2 regions of the Telluria sp. BA11 genome follow, and region 1 is predicted to be linked to the other one. Evidence: predicted binding sites of a transcription regulator. Region 1 holds the regulator's gene; the other holds the start of a gene.

Region 1 (7,123 bases):
CGGTGGGCCTGGATGTCCCGCTGGTCAAGGCGCTGCTCGAGATCAGCCAGAAGGGCATGGGCATGACCGCCGTGGTCGACGCGGATGGCCGCCCGCTGGGCGTGTTCACCGACGGCGACTTGCGCCGCGTGATCGAGCGCATGCACGATTTTTCGAACGTGCTGATTCGCGACGTCATGCACGCCAATCCGCGCAGCGTGCGCCCCGAGCAACTGGCGGTCGATGCGGTCGCCGTGATGGAAGAATTCCGCATCAACCAGATGCTCGTGATCGATGAGTCGGGCCAGTTGGTCGGCGCACTGCACATCCACGACCTGACCCGCGCAAAGGTGATTTGATGAACACTCCTGTATTGGCCCACATCGAGCGCGCCGCGCGCATCAAGGTCATGATCTTCGACGTCGACGGTGTGCTCACCGACGGCAGCCTGACCTACGGCCCCGATGGCGAAGTCACCAAGACCTTCAATGTGCTCGACGGCCTGGGCATCCAGATGCTGAATAAATCCGGCGTGCAGACCGCGATCATCAGTGCGCGTCTGTCGCCGATCGTCGTCCGGCGCGCCGCCGACCTGGGCATATCGCATGTCTACCAGGGCAACCACGACAAGCGCATCGGCTTTGCCAATCTGCTCGAGGCCACCGGCTTTACCGCCGACCAATGCGGCTACATCGGCGACGACGTGATCGACCTGCCGCTGTTCGCGCGCGTCGGCTTTGCCGTTGCCGTACCGTCCGGCCACCCGGACGTGCAGCACCGCGCGCATTACGTAACCAAGAACGGTGGCGGGCGCGGCGCGGTGCGCGAGATCTGCGACCTCGTCATGCGCGCACAGGGCACCTACGACCAGGCGCTCGCGCCGTATTTCGCCTGACCGCCATGGCCACGATCGCCTCCAACAAACGCACCGCGCATCGCTGGAATCTGCTGGCGATGATCGTGATCGGCGTGTTCTTCGCCTTCGGCAGCTTCTGGCTGCTGCAGCTGATGCAGGCGACCGACATCGATGCGCAGCTGGGCGGCCCGCCCGACGAGCCGGATTACATCGTCGAGAATTTCTCGTTCGTCCGCATGACGCCCAACGGCCAGCCGAGCTACGTGGTGTCGGGCAAGCGCCTGGCCCATATCCCGCTGGGCGATGTGTCGAACGTCGAACAGCCGCTGATGCGCGGCGTCGAGCCGGGCCGTCCTCCGATGACGGTGGTGGCCAAGAACGCGCGCATCTTCCACGAAGAACACCGCGTCGAACTGTTCGGCGACGTCGATCTGCAGCGCCCGAAGACGCCCGCCAGCGAAGCACTGCGCGTGCGCACGCAGGCCATGACCGTGTTGCCCGACGAAGAAATCGTCAAGACCGACCAGCCGATCGACATGGAGCTTGGCGCGTCCAGCCTCAAGGCCACCGGCATGATGGCCAACAACGCGACCATGCAGATGCAATTGTCCGGCCGCGGCCGTATCGTCTATCCGCCACGCCAGCGCTGAAGGCCATCAGCCATGCGCGCGTGCTAACCCAGGACCAGCACCATCATGAAAAAACTCTTTGCTGCCGCTTTCTTTTCACTCCTTTCCTTGACCGCCATGGCCGAAAAGGCCGACTCGCTCAAGCAGGCGGCGCTCGAATACGATAACGGCGACCTCGATGGCGTCGCGGGCGTACGCACCTTCACCGGCAACGTGATCCTGACCCGCGGCACGCTGCTGGTCAAGGCCGAACGCGCCGTCGTCAGGGAGACACCCGAAGGCTATATGAGCGTGACGCTCACCGCTGCCAACGGCAAGCCCGCCACGTTCCGTCAGAAGCGTGACGGCGGCCCGAACCTGTGGGTCGAAGGCCAGGCCGAACGCATCGAATACGATGAGCGTTCGGAGCTGGTGCGCCTGTACTCGAACGCCGTCGTCAAGGAACTCGAAAACGACCGGATGACCAACCAGATGACCGGTCCGTTCATCTCGTACGACAACCGCAAGGAAGTCGTCGCCGTGCGCAATGACGTCAGCGGCGAGAGCAAGGTTGGCGGCGGGCGCGGCACGCTGATCCTGGCGCCCAAGCGTGCGCCGGCCGGAGGCACGCAATGACGGAACTGAACGATCGCAGCACGCTGGTCGTCAAGGGCCTGCAGAAAAGCTATGGCAAGCGCCTGGTCGTGCGCGATGTGTCGCTCGATGTCGAATGCGGCGAAGTGGTGGGTTTGCTGGGCCCGAACGGCGCCGGCAAGACCACCTCGTTCTACATGATCGTCGGCCTGGTGCCGTCGGACGCCGGCTCGATCAGCATCAACGGCACCGACATCACCAGCCTGCCGATCCACCGCCGCGCAGTGCTCGGCCTGTCGTACCTGCCGCAGGAAGCGTCGGTGTTTCGCAAGCTGACGGTGGAAGAAAACATCCGCGCCGTGCTCGAACTGCAGAAGGTCAACGGCAAATCGCTCACCAAAACCGAGATCAGCGACCGCCTCGATACCTTGCTGGCCGACCTGCAGATCGAGAAGCTGCGCGAGAACCCGGCGCTGTCGTTGTCGGGCGGTGAGCGGCGCCGCGTGGAGATCGCGCGCGCACTGGCCACCAACCCGCGCTTCGTGCTGCTCGATGAACCGTTTGCCGGCGTCGATCCGATCGCCGTGATCGAGATCCAGCGCATCGTGCGCTTCCTCAAGGAGCGCAAGATCGGCGTCCTGATCACCGACCACAATGTCCGCGAGACGCTCGGCATCTGCGACCGCGCCTACATCATCAATCAGGGCGCGGTGCTTGCATCCGGCCGCCCCGACGATATCATCGCCGACGAATCGGTACGGCGCGTGTACCTCGGTGAACATTTCCGCATGTAAGCCATACTCAATTGATGAAACAGTCCCTTCAGCTCCGCACTTCGCAGCACCTGGCGCTCACGCCACAGCTGCAGCAATCCATCCGGTTGCTGCAGCTGTCGACGCTCGAACTGCATCAGGAGATCGAGCAGATATTGGGCGATAACCCGCTGCTCGAAAGGCTCGATGACCCGCTCGATCATTCGGTGCGCTTGCTGGCCGATGGGGCCATCAACAATGCGCCGGCACCGGGCGAGGCGCCGCCGGCGCCAGGCCAGCAGGCCGAGGGTGAAGGCAGCGCGCCGGCCGAGGGCGAGGGCGCTGAAGGCGGCGCGGTCGATGGCGAGCGGCCCGACAACGACTGGAGCGAAGGCAGTGGCGCGTCGTCCGGCAGCGCCAGCAGCGACGACGAAGACGGCCGCCCGCAGCTGGAGGCATGCGCCATCACGCTGCGCGAACACCTGATGGAACAGGTGCGCGAAACGCTGCTGTCAACGCGCGACCGCGCGCTGGCCGAACTGGTGATCGACGCGCTCGACGACAACGGCTACCTGGAAGAACCGCTCGACGACATCCACGCACGCCTGCCCGAAGAACTCGAGGTCGACCTCGACGAACTGCGCTGCGCGCTGGCGATGGTGCAGAGCATGGACCCGGTGGGCGTTGGCGCGCGCAGTGCGGCCGAATGCCTGGCGCTGCAGATCCGGCGCATGCCGGGCGTGCCGATGGTCACGCGCCGCATGGCCCTGAAGATCGTCGAAGGCTACCTGACCTGGTTCGCGCAGCGCGAATACAGCAAGCTGAAAAAAGCGCTCGATTGCGACGACGAAGACCTGCGCGAAGTGCAGGCCGTGGTCCGCCAGTGCAATCCGCATCCGGGCGCCGCGTTTGCGTCGAACGTGTCAGATTACGTGGTGCCGGACGTGATCGTGCGGCGCGCCAAGAACGGCTGGGCAGTCACGCTGAACCAGGACGTGATGCCGCGCCTGCGCGTCAACAGCCTGTACGCGACCATGCTCAAGCAGGGCCGCAGCGAGAGCCAGATGGGCGCGCAGATGCAAGAGGCGAAGTGGCTCATCAAGAATATGCGCCAGCGTTTCGACACGATCCTGCGTGTGGCCGAGGCGATTGTCGAGCGCCAGCGCAACTTTTTCAGCCATGGCGCGGTTGCCATGCGGCCCCTTGTTTTGCGTGAGATAGCTGATACACTAGGTCTGCACGAGAGCACGATCTCTCGTGTCACAACCCAGAAATACATGCTGACCCCGCACGGCATGTTCGAGTTGAAGTATTTCTTCGGTAGCCACGTTGCCACCGAAGCGGGCGGCGAAGCATCCTCAACGGCAATCCGTGCGCTCATCGCACAATTGACAGGAGCAGAAGACCCTAAGAATCCATTATCCGACAGCAAGATCGCGGAAATGCTCGGGGAACAAGGCATGGTCATTGCTCGCAGGACGGTCGCAAAATACCGTGAAGCGCTCAAGATCCCCCCCGTCAGTCTCCGCAAAGCCTTGTAACAACGCCGCTCATACAGTCTGTGCCTTCAGCTCCTGTGTGGTGCAAGCGACGTGACATCTTCAAAGGAGTGTGTATGAACCTCACCATCAGTGGTCACCATCTCGAAGTAACCCCTGCCATCCGTGAATACGTTCAGAATAAGCTGGAACGCATTATTCGCCATTTCGATCAAGTCATAGATACCCACGTCTTCCTGGCCGTCGATAACCTCACTGAAAAAGAAAAAAGGCAAAAAGCTGAAATCAATGTCCAGGTGTCGGGCAAGACCCTGCACGTGGCGAGCGTCGCGCAAGACCTGTATGCCGCGATCGACATGTTGATGGATAAACTGGATCGACAAATCCTGAAGCACAAGCAGATGCTCAAAGACCATAACCGCACAGCGATCAAACGCCTGGACGTCGACGAAGCAGACGTCGCTGCCGCCTGATCGAGCGCAGGTCACCACCGCCAGGGGCGTCTTTTCGGGACGCCCTTTTTGCATCCCGTTGCCGGTAAAATACGTGTTTCCTTTCGATGGATCACGCCATGTCCGAACACGTCCTGACCCGCATTGCCAACCGCACCGGCATCATCACCCTCGACCGGCCGAAGGCGCTCAATTCGCTGTCGCTGGACATGGTGCGCGCGCTGACCGCGATCCTTCTTGACTGGCAGTGTGACGCTGCCGTCGATGCCGTGGTGATCGCCAGCAGCAGCGAGAAAGCACTGTGCGCGGGCGGCGATATCCGCTTCTTCCACGAGGTCGGCAATGCCTCGCCACAAGGCGGCAGCGCACTGCTCGAGGATTTCTTCACCGAAGAATACGCGCTGAACCACCTGATCCATTTTTACCCGAAACCGTATATTGCGCTGATGGACGGCGTGGTCATGGGCGGCGGCATGGGCATCGCGCAGGGCGGGCCCGATTGCGGCCTGCGCATCGTCACCGAGCGCACGAAGATGGCAATGCCCGAGGTGAATATCGGCCTGTTCCCCGATGTCGGCGGCAGCCACTTTCTGTCGCACGCGCCGGGGCAGTTGGGGATGTTTCTGGGCTTGACCGGCCTGGCGATCGGCGCCGCCGACGCGCTGTACGTGGGCCTGGCCGACGTGTTCGTGCCGGGCGCCGACCTGGCGGCGTTGCACGCGCTGATCGAAGCGACGCCGGGCGCGGATCTGCCGGCGGCGATCCGCATGTTCGCCGTCCAGCATGCCGGCGAGAGCGAACTGCAGGCCAATCGCGCGCGCATCGATGCGCACTTTGGCGCGGACTCGGTGGCGGCGATCATGGCGTCGCTCGAGGGTGACGACACGCCGTTCGCGCAGAAGGCGTTGAATGCGATGCGTCAGCGCTCACCGTTGATGATGTGCGTGACGCGCGAGCTGCTGCTGCGCGGTGCATCGCTCGATGTCGCCGACTGCCTGCGCCTGGAGCGCTCGCTCGTGCGCCGCAACTTCGAGCATGGCGAGGTGCTCGAAGGCGTGCGCGCGCTCGTCATCGACAAGGACAATGCGCCGCAATGGAATCCGCCATCGCTCGACCTCGTGACCGATGCGATGGTGGCGCGCTTCTTTGTGCCGGTGTGGCCGGCGCATGCGCACCCGCTGCGGCATCTTGCGTAAGCATCTCCATGCATATCCGTTTGCGCGTGACTTTTCGTGCAGGCGGTGCAAACATCGTGGCTTCATGAACTGATGAGGACCCCGATGCGCATCACCGCCTTGCTGTTGTCGATGACGTTGTGCGGCAGCGCCGCCGCCCAGGCCTGGCAGCCTGACTTCAATGCGAGCGCATTCAAGGGGCCAGCGTCCGGCCCAGCCAACGAGGTGCTGGTATTAGGCTCGCCCCATTTGTCGCAATTGCCGAAGACCTTCCAGGCCGCCAGCCTGACGCTGTTGAACGAGCGCCTGGCCGCATGGAAGCCGCAGGCGATTGCGATCGAAGCGGTATCCGGGCCGCAGTGCGACCTCATGCGACGCTACCCGGCACGCTACAAGGATTCGATCGGTGCCTACTGCCGGGATACCGCACCGGCGCGGCTGGCCACGGGACTGGATGTCCCGGCGGCGACCGAGGCCGCTGAGGCTTTGCTGGCCGCCTGGCCCGCCGCGCCCACGCCCGCGCAGCGCCGGCGCCTTGCAGCACTGTTCTTTGCTGGCGGCGAGGATGCATCGGCGCTGGTCCAGTGGCTGCGCCTGCCCGAGGCCGAGCGCCGTGCTGGCGACGGCCTGGACGCTGCACTGGTCGGCGTACTCGTGAAGCTGGAAACCAAACGCGACGAAAGCCTGATGATCGGTGCGCGCCTGGCGGCCCGGCTCGGGCACGAGCGCCTGTACGCGATGGACGACCATACCGCTGACAGCGCGTCTGAAGACCAGAAGGCGCTTGGCGATGCGCTGATGACCGCGTGGGACAACCCAGCCCTCAAGCAGCGCATGGCAGTGGACAAGGCGCAGGAGGGCGGGCTGGCGAGTGCTGAAGGCGTGCTGGCAATGTACCGCGCCAGAAATGCGCCTGGCCAGGCGGCCCTGATTTACCACGGCGACTTCGGTGCGGCGCTTAATGAGCCGTCAGCGCAGCGCTTCGGCCGCCACTACGTGGGCTACTGGGAAACGCGCAACCTGCGCATGGCGGCCAATATCCGGGACGCGTTGGGATTGAGGCCGGGCCAGCGCATGCTGGTCATCGTCGGCGTGTCGCACAAGGGATATCTCGAATCGTATCTGCACCAGATGCATGATGTGCGGATCGTGGATGCGGCGCCGGTGCTGAGGTGACACAGGGCGACTTCGACTTCGTCAGTGTTGAT
Region 2 (7,123 bases), 970 kb from region 1:
GGATGACGCCGCCGGCGTGGTTTCGGTAGCAGGCGCCTCAGGCACCAGGACCGCTGCCGGGGTAGGTGCCTCGACCGGCGCTGACGCGACAGGCGGAGTAGCGACCGGTGCGGGAGTGACGGGCTCAGGCGCATCTTTATTACATGCGACCAGCAGGGGAATACAAGCAAGTGCAGTCAGTAGCGTTTTCATGTCGACCTCTATGGTTGTTGGAAAGGTATGCCTCCACATGACGGCAATGCACCACCGGCGTGACGCCGAAGCAGTGCCGGATACTCTCGAACTCCCATGATAGACCCTATGATCAAAAAATCAAGATGTATTGTACAAATGTAGTTTGATCGACTCTGCTCGTGGTCTGGGTCACCGCGCCAGCCCCGCTCGCGCATTCGGATGACCTCAGCCTTTCGGCAACGGCAACCCTTCCGTGATGGCCAGATGCTCCATCGCATCTTCCATCACGACGCGCGCCCGCCCTGCCGCCATCTTCAGCCGCGCATGCAGCACCTCATCACCCGGATTGCGATGGGCACACTGGTCGCTATAGCGCTCGAAGCTGGAAATCATCATCAGGATCTCGGACAAGTGCCGGGGACATTCGCAATCGAGGCGGATGCCGGCCGCCGTCATGATGTTGCTCAGCGCCTCCTCATCGAAGCGGGGCGGCGCTACAGGCGGCAGCGGCTGCTCCTGCAGCGGCGGACGGTGGCCCGTCAGGGCCGACTGGCACAGCAACGCCAGTTCGGACAGGTCAGCCGGAATGCGCGCCACCAGGCAGCCCTGCGCGCGCAGGGCGCGAATCGTGGCACTGGAACAAAAGCGGTACAGCACCACGACGGCTGCAACCCCAGTGGCCTCGCGCGCGGCGGCGATCGGCGCCAGGCCGGTGTCGTCGAGTTCGGACTGTTCGATCACCAGCACGTCCGCCCCGACATCGCGCGGCAACGCCAGCGCCTGTGCGAGAGTGGCGCAATGACCGCGCACGTCCAGGCCCAGCGCAGCTTGCCCGGTGGCGGCGATCCGGCGCGACAGCATTGCGCCGACCAGCAGCACGCGCGCTGGCGAGGTGGCAATCGCCCTCGCCTGGCCATCCAGGCCCAGCATCGATTGCAGCTGTTCACGGTTCAAGCCGGCCAGCACGCCAATCGAATGGCCCTGATCGACCAGTTGCTTGAGCAGGCCGAGGCGCGCGACTTGTTCGGCGGAATACAGGCGCTGGCCGCGCTCAGAACGCTGCGCATCCGATAAACTGTAACGGCGCTCCCACACCCGCAGGGTTTCTACAGGCAATCCGGCCAGGCGCGCAGCAGCACCGGTCCGGTACATGATCGGTTCATGATGGGTTCTTAATGAGTTTTCCATGATTTTTGTCCCTTGATTGAACCTTTATTATGCTACAGAAACGGTGCACACGTTAGACAAGTTGTAAAAAGAGGATTACATTGGAATCAACGCGGTTCACGACGAACTGCAAAAACCACATGGAGTCATACGATGAAAAAATTTCTGATCGCACTGCCACTCGCCTTCGCCTTCGGCGCCGCCAACGCAGCAGATATCGTTGATACCGCCAAATCGGCTGGCACGTTCAATACGCTGGTCACGGCTGTCCAGGCTGCCGGCCTGACGGACACCCTGAAAGGTCCGGGCCCGTTCACCGTGTTCGCACCGACCGACGCCGCATTTGCCAAGATTCCAAAAGCCAAACTCGACGCACTGCTGAAAGACAAGGCCGCGCTGACCAAGGTGCTGACGTACCACGTGGTGCCAGGCACCGTGAAAGCAGCCGACGTCAAGCCAGGCGACGTCAAGACCGTCGAAGGCAGCGCCTTCAAGGTCAAGGTTGCTGGCGGCAAAGTCATGGTCGACAAGGCCACTGTCACCAAGACCGACATCGTTGCCGACAACGGCGTGATCCACGTCATCGACACGGTCATCATGCCAAAATAATCACAAACTTCCTGTGCGTTAGGGAACGTTAAAGCGCCCCCGCTGCCCGGCATTGCCGGATAGCGGGGGCGTTGTCGTATCGGCTGGCGTGGCGCGCGTGGTACATTCCCGGCTTGCCTGCGGCACCCGGCCGCGGGACTGATCGACGAGGATGGCATGAAATTTCGTTTGATGACGGTGGCAGCGGCGACCCTGGCCGCCACCACCGCAATGGCCGCGCCGCGCGGCTTCACCGTGGAAGACCTGGTCAATATGGAACGGGTCGGTAGCCCGGCCGTATCGCCCGACGCCACGCGCGTGATCTACACCGTGCGCAGCACCGACATGGAAAAGAACCGCGGCAACACCCAACTCTGGATGATCGACCTGCGCGCCGCCAAGCCGACGCCGCAGCGCCTGACCGACCATGCGTCGAGCAGCGCCGATCCGGAATGGTCGCCGTCGGGCGATGCTGTGTATTTCCTGTCCGCGCGCTCCGGCTCGTCGCAGGTTTGGCGCCAGCCGGTGGCCGGCGGCGCCCCCGTCAAGGTCACCGACCTGCCGCTGGACGTCGACAACTTCCGCGTCGCACCCACGGGCGACCGCCTGGCGTTCAGCCTGGCAGTGTTCCGGGACTGCGCCGACCTGGCCTGCACCAAGGCACGGCTGGACGCGAAAGAAAAAGAAAAGGCCACCGGCAAGGTGTATGACCGCCTGTTCGCGCGCCACTGGGATACCTGGAGCGACCACCGCAATGCAGTGCTGTTCTCGGCGCCGATCGGCGCAGCAGGCGCGATCACCGGCGAGCCGGTCAGCCTGTCGGGCTCGCTCGACGGCGACGTGCCCTCGAAGCCTTTCGGTGACCGCGAAGAATACCGCTTCAGCCCGGACGGCAAGACGGTCGTGTTCTCGGCTCGCATCGCCGGCAAGACGGAAGCCTGGTCGACCAACTTCGACCTGTACAGCGTGCCAGCGGCAGGCGGCACGGCCCCACGCAACCTGACGGCGGACAATCCGGCCTGGGACACCAAGGGCACGTTCTCGCCCGATGGCCGCACGCTGGCCTACCTGGCGATGGCCCGCCCCGGCTTCGAGGCCGACCGCTACCAGATCATGCTGATGGATGTGGCGACCGGCACCAAGCGCCCGCTGGCAGCCAGCTGGGACCGTTCGGCCGGCAGCCTGGTCTGGCGCGCCGACGGCAAGGCACTGATCGTCGATGCGGAAGACATCGGCCAGCACCGCCTGTTCTCCATCGACGTGGCAGGCGGCAAGGTCACCCCGCTGACCGACACCGGCGCCGTGGGCGCCTTCGATCTGCGCCGCGATACGCTGGTCTATACCCATGCGAACCTGTCTGCTGGTGCGCAATTGTTCTCGATGAAGCTGGGCGCCAAGCCGAAGCAGCTGACCACGTTGAACACCGAGCTGCTGAAAGACGTGCGCTGGGGCGAGGCCGAGCAGTTCTCGTTTGCCGGCGCCAATGGCGACACCGTCTACGGTTACGTGATGAAGCCGTGGAATGCGCAGCCGGGCCAGAAATACCCAGTCGCGTTCATCGTCCACGGCGGGCCGCAAGGAAGCTTCGGCAACAGCTGGAGCTATCGCTGGAATCCACAGACCTATGCCGGCGCGGGTTACGCGGCCGTGTTCATCGACTTCCACGGTTCGACCGGCTACGGCCAGAAGTTCACCGACTCGATCAGCAACGACTGGGGCGGCAAGCCGCTGGTCGATCTGCAAAAGGGCTACGACGCGGCGGTGAAGAAGTTCCCGTGGCTGGACCGTTCACGCGATTGCGCACTGGGCGCGTCGTACGGCGGCTACATGATGAACTGGATCGCCGGTAACTGGTCGGATGAGTTCAAGTGCATCGTCAATCACGACGGCGTGTTCGACACGCGCGGCATGGCGTACTCGACCGAGGAGCAGTGGTTCACGGACTGGGAAAACGGCGGGCCGTACTACAAGGTGCCGGAGAACCATGAGCGCTTCAATCCGGTTCATCACGTCGCCAAGTGGAAGACGCCGATGCTGGTGATCCAGGGTGATCTGGACTTCCGGATTCCGACGGCGCAGGCGCTGGGGACGTTCACGGCGCTGCAGCGTCAGGGCGTCGAGAGCAAGTTGCTGGTGTTCCCGGATGAGAATCACTGGGTACTCAAGCCAGCCAATTCGGTGCAGTGGCATCACACCGTGAATAGGTGGCTGGATCGGTTCTTGAAAGCGCAGCCAGCGAAGTAACGCTGCAATGAAAAAAGCCCGCTGGGAAGCGGGCTTTTGCGCTGAATTTAGAGCAGTAGCTTCATGCTCAGTGTTGATTAGTCCTCATTGTTCTTAGTAATTGCATCCAGCGCAGCCGAGTTTGTGACCGTAGTGGTGTTTTCCCATGCAAGATTTGCGTCGTTCAGGGTTGGAGTCATGGTGATGGTGCCGCCGTCCACATCCGTACCGATGCCGCTATCTGCCAGCGTGATGAGGATGGTTCCACCGTCGACAGCGACACTAGCGATTTCTTTGGTGGTGAAGGTGGCAGGGACACCGCCTGCGCCAGAATCACAAGCGTCCAGCGAACCACCATTTTCCTGTGCGCAAACACCAACGGCTGTTTTGACCGATGAAACCGCGCCCAGTACTGAAGCTATTTTTGCTTTGATGGTGTAGTTGCTGTACTGCGGAATTGCCACAGCAGCCAGAATACCGATAATTGCAACGACGATCATCAGTTCGATCAGGGTGAAGCCGCCTTCGGCTTTTTTGCTTGGCATTTGCTTGAAGTTCATTTTAAATCTCCAGGTGGGTATTTCAAAAAAGTGGACCTACGTATCTTGTGCTGCTCACTGCTACGCTTTCTTATATGCAAGCGCTGTGCCAGCCCAAAAATGGCGTAAAACGGTCGATTTTATGAACAACAAACCAACAAAATCCTGTTCCAGCACAAAAAACGGCACCTCGGATGACAAAATTTGTCAGTGCCCTACGGCAATTTTTGTCACGCGCGATGCGTATCAACAAAAAGTGGCGCACCAAATAGAAAACGGGGAGCTCACGCTCCCCGTCTTATCTTTCGATCAATAGATCGTCAGGATTACAGCATGGCCTTCAGCAGACGCGCCATTTCCGACGGGTTCTTGGTGACGGTGATGCCGCAGGCTTCCATGATTTCCAGCTTGGCTTGCGCAGTATCTGCACCACCCGAGATCAGCGCGCCGGCGTGGCCCATGCGCTTGCCTGGTGGCGCGGTGACGCCAGCGATGAAGCCGACGACTGGCTTCTTCATGTTGTCCTTGATCCAGTAAGCCGCGTTGGCTTCGTCAGGACCACCGATTTCGCCGATCATGATGACCGCGTCGGTATCAGGATCGTCGTTGAACATCTGCATGACGTCGATGTGCTTCAGACCGTTGATCGGGTCACCACCGATGCCGACTGCCGACGACTGGCCCAGGCCCAGTGCGGTCAGCTGTGCAACTGCTTCATACGTCAGGGTACCCGAACGCGAGACGACGCCGATGCGGCCCTTGCGGTGGATGTGACCTGGCATGATGCCGATCTTGATTTCGTCAGGGGTGATCAGGCCTGGGCAGTTAGGGCCCAGCAGCAGGGTCTTCGAACCTGCTTTGGCCATACGGTCCTTGATTTCCATCATGTCACGGACTGGAATGCCTTCGGTGATGCAAATTGCCAGGTCCAGCTCGGCTTCGACGGCTTCCCAGATTGCAGCGGCTGCGCCTGCTGGTGGGACGTAGATGACCGACACGTTGGCGCCGGTTTCTTTTTTCGCTTCAGCAACGGTTGCGAAAATCGGGATGCCTTCGAAATCTTCGCCGGCTTTCTTCGGGTTCACGCCAGCAACGAATGCTTCCTTGCCGTTTGCGTACTCACGGCACATGCGGGTGTGGAACTGACCGGTCTTGCCGGTGATGCCCTGGGTGACTACTTTGGTATCTTTGTTGATCAGAATCGACATTTTTTTATTTCCTTAGCAATTAGGCTTGACCGGCAGCAGCGGCGACGACCGACTTGGCTGCGTCTTCCATCGTGTCTGCGGCGATGATTGGCAGGCCCGATTCGGCCAGCATCTTCTTGCCCAGGTCTTCGTTGGTGCCCTTCATGCGCACGACCAGCGGCACTTGCAGCGAAACGGCTTTCGATGCAGCGATCACGCCTTCGGCGATGACGTCGCAACGCATGATGCCGCCGAAGATGTTGACCAGGATTGCTTTCAGGTCAGGGTTCTTCAGCATGATCTTGAACGCTTCGGTCACTTTCTCAGCCGTGGCGCCACCGCCGACGTCGAGGAAGTTGGCCGGCTCGCCGCCGAACAGCTTGATGGTGTCCATGGTGGCCATGGCGAGGCCGGCGCCGTTCACCAGGCAGCCGATGTTGCCGTCAAGCGAGATGTAGGCCAGGTCGAATTTCGATGCTTCGACTTCAGCTGGATCTTCTTCGTCCAGATCGCGGTAAGCGACGATTTCAGGACGGCGATACAGGGCGTTCGCGTCGAAGTTGAATTTGGCGTCCAGGGCGATGATCTTGCCGCTGCCGGTGACGATCAGCGGGTTGATTTCGGCCAGCGATGCATCGGTTTCCCAGTAGGCTTTGTACAGGCCCTGCAGGTTCGCGCGTGCGTCGGCGATCGAGCCGGCTGGCACACCGATCTTGGCGGCGACGTCATCAGCCTGCTCATCGGTCAGGCCGACTTTTGGGTCGATGATGACGTTGTGGATTTTTTCCGGGTTGCTGTGCGCGACTTCTTCGATGTCCATGCCGCCTTCCGACGAGGCCATCAGCACGACTTTCTGGCTGACGCGGTCGGTGACGAGCGAGACATACAGTTCTTGTTTGATGTCGGCGCCTTCTTCGACCATCAGGCGACGGACTTTCTGGCCTTCCGGGCTGGTCTGGTGCGTGATCAGCTGCATGCCCATGATCTGGTCAGCGTATTCCTTGACCTGCTCGAGCGATTTGGCGACCTTGACGCCGCCGCCCTTGCCACGGCCACCAGCGTGGATCTGTGCCTTGACGACCCAGACCGGACCACCCAGTTCTTCAGCAGCTTTGACAGCCTCTTCAACCGACATGCACGGAATGCCGCGCGGAACGGTCACCCCGAATTTTCGGAGGATTTCTTTGCCCTGATACTCATGGATCTTCATGCTGGCTTCCCTTCTATCTATTACTGAATTAGAAA

What was found. The regulator sigma-54, encoded in region 1, starts transcription at its own class of promoters, with help from an activator protein. The targets are predictions, from matches to a motif close to TGGCANGNAANCTGCTTT.
Region 2: a site for sigma-54 is predicted at 4,786-4,803, ahead of AC1MGT_RS08980 (pilin). Genes of this name have one in related genera too.

Annotation. Positions count from the first base shown of each region.
Region 1 is NZ_CM155275.1:3,023,080-3,030,202, forward strand. It holds gene AC1MGT_RS13285 (KpsF/GutQ family sugar-phosphate isomerase) at 1-338, shown strand, start outside; gene AC1MGT_RS13290 (KdsC family phosphatase) at 338-874, shown strand; gene lptC (LPS export ABC transporter periplasmic protein LptC) at 880-1,485, shown strand; gene lptA (lipopolysaccharide transport periplasmic protein LptA) at 1,531-2,079, shown strand; gene lptB (LPS export ABC transporter ATP-binding protein) at 2,076-2,831, shown strand; gene AC1MGT_RS13310 (RNA polymerase factor sigma-54) at 2,846-4,330, shown strand; gene hpf (ribosome hibernation-promoting factor, HPF/YfiA family) at 4,405-4,761, shown strand; gene AC1MGT_RS13320 (enoyl-CoA hydratase/isomerase family protein) at 4,860-5,936, shown strand; gene AC1MGT_RS13325 (DUF5694 domain-containing protein) at 6,021-7,091, shown strand.
Region 2 is NZ_CM155275.1:2,052,230-2,059,352, forward strand. It holds gene AC1MGT_RS08960 (LysM peptidoglycan-binding domain-containing protein) at 1-192, opposite strand, end outside; gene AC1MGT_RS08965 (MerR family transcriptional regulator) at 400-1,326, opposite strand; gene AC1MGT_RS08970 (fasciclin domain-containing protein) at 1,495-1,950, shown strand; gene AC1MGT_RS08975 (S9 family peptidase) at 2,107-4,173, shown strand; gene AC1MGT_RS08980 (pilin) at 4,251-4,697, opposite strand; gene sucD (succinate--CoA ligase subunit alpha) at 5,018-5,899, opposite strand; gene sucC (ADP-forming succinate--CoA ligase subunit beta) at 5,919-7,088, opposite strand.